DNA from 3 places in the Pseudomonas anuradhapurensis genome. Region 2 is predicted to be linked to each of the others. Evidence: riboswitches for the same ligand, from Rfam matches in the RefSeq annotation. Region 2 holds a riboswitch; each other region holds the start of a gene.
The links. Region 2 has a riboswitch for cobalamin ahead of HU763_RS12800 (CbtB domain-containing protein). Riboswitches for the same ligand answer to the same signal wherever they lie in the genome.

Region 1: it holds a riboswitch for cobalamin, as region 2 does, so the genes downstream of both, HU763_RS10055 (ABC transporter substrate-binding protein) here and HU763_RS12800 (CbtB domain-containing protein) in region 2, are expected to answer to the same signal.
Region 3: it holds a riboswitch for cobalamin, as region 2 does, so the genes downstream of both, cobO (cob(I)yrinic acid a,c-diamide adenosyltransferase) here and HU763_RS12800 (CbtB domain-containing protein) in region 2, are expected to answer to the same signal.

What each region holds. Positions count from the first base shown of each region.
Region 1 covers NZ_CP077097.1:2,175,516-2,177,771, reverse strand. Annotated here, with positions in the region: gene HU763_RS10060 (acetyltransferase domain-containing protein) at 1-1,052, shown strand, start outside; cobalamin riboswitch at 1,081-1,276, shown strand; gene HU763_RS10055 (ABC transporter substrate-binding protein) at 1,385-2,256, shown strand, end outside.
Region 2 covers NZ_CP077097.1:2,743,128-2,745,383, reverse strand. Annotated here, with positions in the region: gene cobM (precorrin-4 C(11)-methyltransferase) at 1-143, opposite strand, end outside; gene HU763_RS12810 (cobalamin biosynthesis protein) at 178-564, opposite strand; gene HU763_RS12805 (CbtA family protein) at 564-1,250, opposite strand; gene HU763_RS12800 (CbtB domain-containing protein) at 1,260-1,448, opposite strand; cobalamin riboswitch at 1,540-1,761, opposite strand; gene HU763_RS12795 (GNAT family N-acetyltransferase) at 1,880-2,256, opposite strand, start outside.
Region 3 covers NZ_CP077097.1:1,375,975-1,378,230, reverse strand. Annotated here, with positions in the region: gene HU763_RS06310 (cobyrinic acid a,c-diamide synthase CobB) at 1-436, opposite strand, end outside; gene cobO (cob(I)yrinic acid a,c-diamide adenosyltransferase) at 433-1,044, opposite strand; cobalamin riboswitch at 1,165-1,384, opposite strand; gene HU763_RS06300 (hypothetical protein) at 1,552-2,130, shown strand; gene HU763_RS06295 (hypothetical protein) at 2,244-2,256, opposite strand, start outside.

The sequences.
Region 1 (2,256 bases), 570 kb from region 2:
TCCTGCATCGCCAGGTCAGCGACCCGATGGCCATCGACGCCACCGAGCCCGCGCTGTTCTTCAGCCGCACCCTGGCCCACCTGTGCGCCCCGGTGTTCGTCCTGCTGACCGGCCTGTCGGCCTGGCTGTACGGCGAAAAACATCAGGGCCGCGGCGACGTCTCGGCATTCCTGTTCAAACGCGGGCTGTTCCTGGTGGTGCTGGAGTTCACCCTGGTCAACTTCGCCTGGACCTTCCAGCTGCCGCCCAGCGTCATCTACCTACAGGTAATCTGGGCCATTGGTATCAGCATGATGGTCTTGTCGCTGCTGGTCTGGCTGCCACGTGGCGCACTGATCGCCCTGGGTGCAACCCTCATCGCCGGCCATAACCTGCTCGACACTGTGCACTTCGAAGTCGGATCGGCGCTGCATGTGCCTTGGGCGATCCTGCATGATCGCGGCTGGCTGGAGCTCTCCGACAACCTGCGCCTGCGCACCTCCTACCCGGTTCTGCCGTGGCTCGGCGTGATCGCCCTGGGCTATGGCCTGGGCCCGTGGTTCGCCCGCCACAGTGATGACACTCGGCGCCAGCAACGCTTGCTGCTGGCCGGCCTGGCCGCCTTGCTGGGCTTTGTCGCGCTGCGCCTGTTCAACGGCTACGGCGATGGGCCGTGGAGCGTCTACCCCGCCCTTACGCAAACCCTGATGAGCTTTTTCAACATCACCAAGTACCCACCGTCGCTGCTGTTCCTGGCACTGACCCTGGGCTGTGGCCTGCTGTTGCTGCGCGCCTTCGAACGCGCCGGGCAGGCGCGCTGGATCAATGGCCTGGCGGTGTTCGGCGCGGCACCGATGTTCTTCTACTTGTTGCACCTGTATGTGCTGAAGCTGCTGTACCTGGCCAGCGTGGCGCTGTATGGCCGCAACCAAGGTGACTACTTCGGTTTCGACAGCATCACCGCCGTGTGGCTGGGGGCACTGCTGTTGGCGTTTTCGCTGTACCTGCCAGTGCGCTGGTTCGCCCGGCTGAAGGCGCGGCGGCGCGACCTGGCCTGGCTGAAGTACTTGTGAAAAGCGTTTTCAGCCGGCGGCGCGATGGTCTACCATGCCGGCCGCCGGTTTCCATCACGGAATCAATAGGGAATCCCAGGCCCAAGTAAACGGGCCAAACGGAACTGCCCCCGCAACTGTAGGTGCCGAGCCTGCTCCAACGATGCCACTGGGTCTACCCCGGGAAGGCCGGAGCCAGGCCATGACGCACCAGTCAGGAGACCTGCCGGCCTACATTCACCAACCGGCGGGGTGTCCGGGATTGGCCATCAGTGTTGCCCTGCTGCCGCAGGGCTCGGCGATGCCTGTCCGTGTGTTCCTCACCAGAACTGTCCGATAGGAGATCGCCCAGCATGCTGCCCCGTTTTGCCACCCTGCTCGCCGGCCTCGGCCTCACCGGCCTGGCGCAGGCCGCAGCTACCCATTACCCGCTGACGATTGACAACTGCGGCAAGCCGCAGACCTTCGCCCAGGCACCGGAACGCGCCGTCACCATTGGCCAGGCCAGTACCGAGATGCTCTACGCACTGGGGCTGGGCGACAGGCTGGCAGGCACTTCGCTGTGGTTCAACAACGTGCTGCCCGAGTACCAGGCACAGGACGCCAAGGTACCGCGCCTGGCCAACAACGAGCCCAGCTTCGAGGCAGTGGTTGGCAAGCGCCCGCAACTGGTTGCGGTGCAGTTCGAATGGATGGTCGGTGCCCAGGGCGCGGTGGCCACCCGCGAACAGTTCGACGAGCTGCAGATCCCCACCTACCTGCTGCCATCGGACTGCGAAGGCAAGGACAACCTGGTCGGCGCCGACGGTACCCGCCTGCAGGCGTTCCAGGTCGACAGTATCTACAAAAGCATCAGCCAGCTGGCCGAGATCTTCGACGTGCAGGCGCGCGGCAGCGCCCTCAACGCCGAGCTCAAGGGCCGCCTGGACAGCGCCAAGGCACAGCTGGCCGGCAAGGACTTGGCCAGCACCTCGGCGCTGTTCTGGTTTTCCAGCGCCGACCTGGGCATCGCGCCCTATGTAGCGGGCCGCCAGGGCGTTGCCGATTTCATGCTGCGCACCCTCGGCGTGCGCAACGTCGTCACGTCCACCGAAGAATGGCCCACCGTCGGCTGGGAAACCCTGGCCAAGGCCAACCCCACCTGGCTGATCATTGCCCGCATGGACCGCCGCCGCTACCCTGCCGACGACTACCAGAAGAAGCTGGCGTTTCTGCGCAGCGACCC
Region 2 (2,256 bases):
TCGGCCTGATGCCCCTCGAGCACCGCCGCAGGGACCAGCGAGCCGGCATAGATGATCACCGGGCATTGGCGGATCAGCCGTTGCCCCTTGACTGTGATCAGTTCCGGGTCGCCGGGGCCGGCGCCGATGAAATAGACCGTCATGGAAAGTCCTTGCAGAAAAGTGCCGGTGAAATCTTCAACAGGCCAGGGCGAGGGTCGCCGGGCCCAGTACCTGACGCGTCAGCAGCAACCTGGCGGTGCCACTTCGCTGGCTGGCCAACGCCAGGGCTGCGCTTTCTGCCACGCCCCAGCAGCCGCTGTGGGCATGGGCCGCAGCAGAGTGGTGGCTGAGCTGCGCCTGGTAGGCGTGTAGTTGCGCGGTAGGGTACAGCACCAAGGGCACGGCGAGGTGTTCGGCCAGCTGTTGCAGGCCGGGTTCGTCGGCCTTCAGGCTGATGCTGGCGATGCCATGCAGGTCGGCCAGTGCCAGGCGCTGAGTGCTCAGGGCCTGGCGGAGCAACGCTTCCAAGGCCTCCGCCGGGCAACCCCGGCGGCAGCCGAAGCCGGCATAGAAGGCCGCCATCAGGCCTGCTTGGCGCGGCGGAACAGCCAGGCGCTGAGCAGGCCCAAGGCCAGCCAGAAGGCGGCGTTGGTCAGCCACGAGGCGAGCTTGAACTGGGTTTCCAGCGCTTCGGGAGCCAGGCTTTCATGCACCTCGGGCTGTGGCGCGCCAATCACATGCGGGACCACCAGCAGGGCAACGCCCAGCACTTTCAGCAGCCAGTGGCGGGCGAACACCAGCAAGGCCAGGCCCAGGGCGGTAGCGCTGGCCGTGCCGATCCACCAGGCCTGGCGTTGGCCCAGGTCGGCGGCAGCGGTGCCTGGCAGCTCCGGCGGCAGGCCCAGGGTCGGGGCCAGGCAGAACACGGCGAAACCGGCCAGGCCCCAAAGTGCACCGGTGCCGATACGCCGCGGTTCGCGCAGGCTGTAAAGGGCGGCCAGGATCAGGGCAAAGCCGACTGCAACCACCAGGTTGCCGCCGGTGGTCGACAGCACGCGTTGCCAGCCGTCTTCCGGTGACCAGGCTTCGGCGCTGTGCTCATGGGCCGGCACCTCGCTGCCATGCTCGTGGTGAGCCACTGGTACCGACGACTCGTAGGTTTCCGCCTCGAGAATCAGCGGGGCGACCCAGAAGCTTTGCAGCAGGGTCAGCAACAAGGCCGCTAGCAGCCCGCTGAAGCCCGCGGTTCGGGCAATGCGCATGATCATCAGGCGTTCTCAGTGGCAGGGGAAGGCGGCGCTGTGGCGGGTGTCGTGAGCGGCGTTGTGCACGGCCTCGATGTGTGAGAAACCGGCGAAGTACACCAGGCACAGGCCCAGCAGGCTAGCGCCGACGGCGATGACGACACGCTGGCTGAGCGTGACGGGGGTGGCAAGGCTGTGTGGCTTGGCGCTGGTGACGGGCATGACGCGTTCCTCTGCTGTTTGGGCAACGGGCAAGCGCGGCAGCCCTGGGCGTATCTGCCCAGGGGGATGCAACAGCGCCCGCCCACCGCGGGGTGTTCATGAACGCCAGGCCGGTCTCCGGGCTTGCGAGGAGGAGCCAGGCTCCTGGAAAGCATCGCCTTCCCATGCCCGACTACAGGGCACAGTGGTATTGACGCTTCGCTCGCTTACCGTTGCGGGGGCAGCACCGGCTTTGTCCGGCCCTGCTGGAGGGCCTGTGACGCACCGGTTTCCCGTTTCACCCCTAAGGGGCACCTGAACGCGAGGTGTAAGAAGACCATGGGGCGGGCCTGGCGTCAATTGCCAAATGCCTCTGGGACCGTGTATTGACCAGCGTTGTGCTGGTGTCGCGAAGGGCTGCAAGGCAGCCCCGGGAATGTTCGGATGGCTGATCAGCCACGCGCAAATGCCGCCAGCTTGTCGCCATCCAGGCGATAGCGCACCCACTCATCCTGTGCCTCGGCCCCCAGCGATCGGTAGAACCCGATCGCCGGCTCGTTCCAGTCCAGTACGCTCCATTCAAGCCGTCCGCAGTGGTTGGCTACCGCTTCGCGGGCAATGTGCCGCAACAGTTGCCGACCGGCACCGTCGCCGCGTTGTTCAGGGGTCACGTACAGGTCCTCGAGATAGATACCGTTGCGCCCCAGCCAGGTCGAATAGCTGTAGAAATACACGGCAAAGCCGATTGCCCGGCCATCGCGCTCGCAGATCAGGCTGTGCACCGTGCTGCCTTCGCCGAACAGGCTGTGCTCGATATCGGCGACGCTGG
Region 3 (2,256 bases), 1.4 Mb from region 2:
CCGCGAATGGCAGATCGGCCTGGTAGCGTGCCAGGCCCAGGGCCAGGGCACCGAAGGTCTGGGCCATGGCCGTGCCGTCGATCACCGCCAGCACCGGGACACCGAAGTGACGGGCCAGGTCGGCGCTGGACGGGGTACCGTCGAACAGCCCCATCACCCCTTCGATGAGAATCAGGTCGGCCTCGGCGGCTGCCTCCCACAACAAACGGCGACTTTCCTCGGCACCGATCATCCACAGATCCAGCTGGTAGACCGGCGCACCGCTGGCCCGTTCGAGGATCATCGGGTCGAGGAAATCGGGCCCGCACTTGAACACCCGCACCTTGCGCCCGAGGTTGCGGTGCAGGCGGGCCAGGGCGGCGGTGACGGTGGTCTTGCCCTGGCCGGAGGCCGGTGCCGCGATCAATACGGCGGGGCAATGACGGGGCTGGCTCACAGTTCGACGCCCTTCTGTGCGCGGATACCGGCCTGGAACGCGTGCTTGAGCATGCCCATCTCGGTCACGGTGTCGGCCAGTTCGATCATTTCCGGTTTGGCGGCGCGGCCAGTCACGATCACATGCTGCATCGGCGGGCGCGCCTGGATGTCGGCCAGCACCTGGTCAAGGTCGAGGTAGCCATGCTTGAGGGCGATGTTCAGCTCATCCAGCACCACGAACTGTACGCCCGGGTCCTGCAGCAACTGACGCGACACGGCCCAGGCTGCTTCGGCGGCGGCAATGTCGCGTTGGCGGTCCTGGGTTTCCCAGGTAAAGCCCTCGCCCATCACGTGGTAACGCACCTGCTCCGGAAAGCGCCGGAAGAACAGCTCTTCGCCGGTGCTGTTGCGGCCCTTGATGAACTGCACCACACCGCACTGCATGCCATGGCCCAGGGCGCGCGCGAGCATGCCGAAGGCCGAGCTGCTCTTGCCCTTGCCATTGCCGGTCAGCACCAGCAGCAGGCCGCATTCGTTGGGGGAATTGGCGATACGTTCGTCGATGATCGCTTTCTTGCGCTGCATGCGCGCCAGGTGGCGTTCGTCGCGTTCGGTAGTCTCGCTCATCAGGGTTCTCCGCTGGCTGGCACCCCGGCAACGCGCGGCGACAGGTAATAGGCGGGCAAACGGAGAACGCGCAGGAGCCATGGCCGTCAGCCACGGTGCACCGCGCATCACCCTCCGTGATGCCGTTGGCAGTATCAGGCCGGTCTCCGGGCTTGTGAGCGGGCCTCGGCCCAGGCCAGCGCGCCTTCCCGGATGCTGGCACCCAGTGGCCCTGCGCGGCCGCGTCTCACCTACCGTTGCGGGGGCAGCGCCGGACTCGCACCTTGCTGGCGCCCACCGGCTTCCCAGTTTCACCCTGCCCAGACAGCGCTGGCAGGACACCTGAAACACGCGCGAAGGTTAGTGGGTTGTATCAGGAGCGTCAATCGAAGCGGGCTGCTTTGCAGGCGAACAGGTACCGCCCCGGTAATGGCCAATTCATCGGGTTGTGCTGTACTGCACACAGTGATATCACATAGCCATCATTTGTAGCCAAATGCGATTACAACAACAACAGGAGAGTGCCGCATGCGAGGCCAGATCATCAGAAACCCGCGCCTTGAGTTTCTAAGCCCTGTGCTGGAGCGCTGGGTTGACTGCATTGACCGTTTCAACCAGTTTGCCGGTGATGCCGAAGCGCCGCACTGGCATGGCGCAGCGGCAAATGCCGGGTTGTTGGCCGCGGCGGCTTGGCAGGCCGAGCTGGCGGCGCTGCAGCAGTTTGCGGGGAAGAAGCAGCGTGATGAAGGGGAATTCGAAGGGCGCTGCGACCTGTTGATCCGCGGTGCCGACGAAGCGTTGTACCTCAGTGTCAGCCAGCGCTGGCCAAAAATTGCCCGGCTGGACATGGCGGGGCCCCTGCAGCAGACCGCCGCTGTTGCCCACCAGGTAGCCGGCCCCAGTCAGTTGAGGGCTGGGGCGCTCTTCGTCAGCCCATGGAAGGCTGGCCAGCATGCCAGCCCGGAGGAACTGCAGGACTTGGTCGACGACTTGCAGAAACACACCGCTTGCGCGATTGCCTGGTACTTCCCGTATGCCTTGCGCAAGCTGCATAACGATCTGGGGCAGTATTTTCCGGGTGTAGCGCTGCTGATCAAGCAGGTTTGATCTGTACTGATCTCAGCCGGAAAGCAGCATTCGGCCCAACGCAGGGAGTGGAGCTGCGTCCGGTAACCGAGTTCTGTGGGTACGCCCTGCGCCACGAGGTGCCTGTCAGCCGTTCAGCTCAGAGAC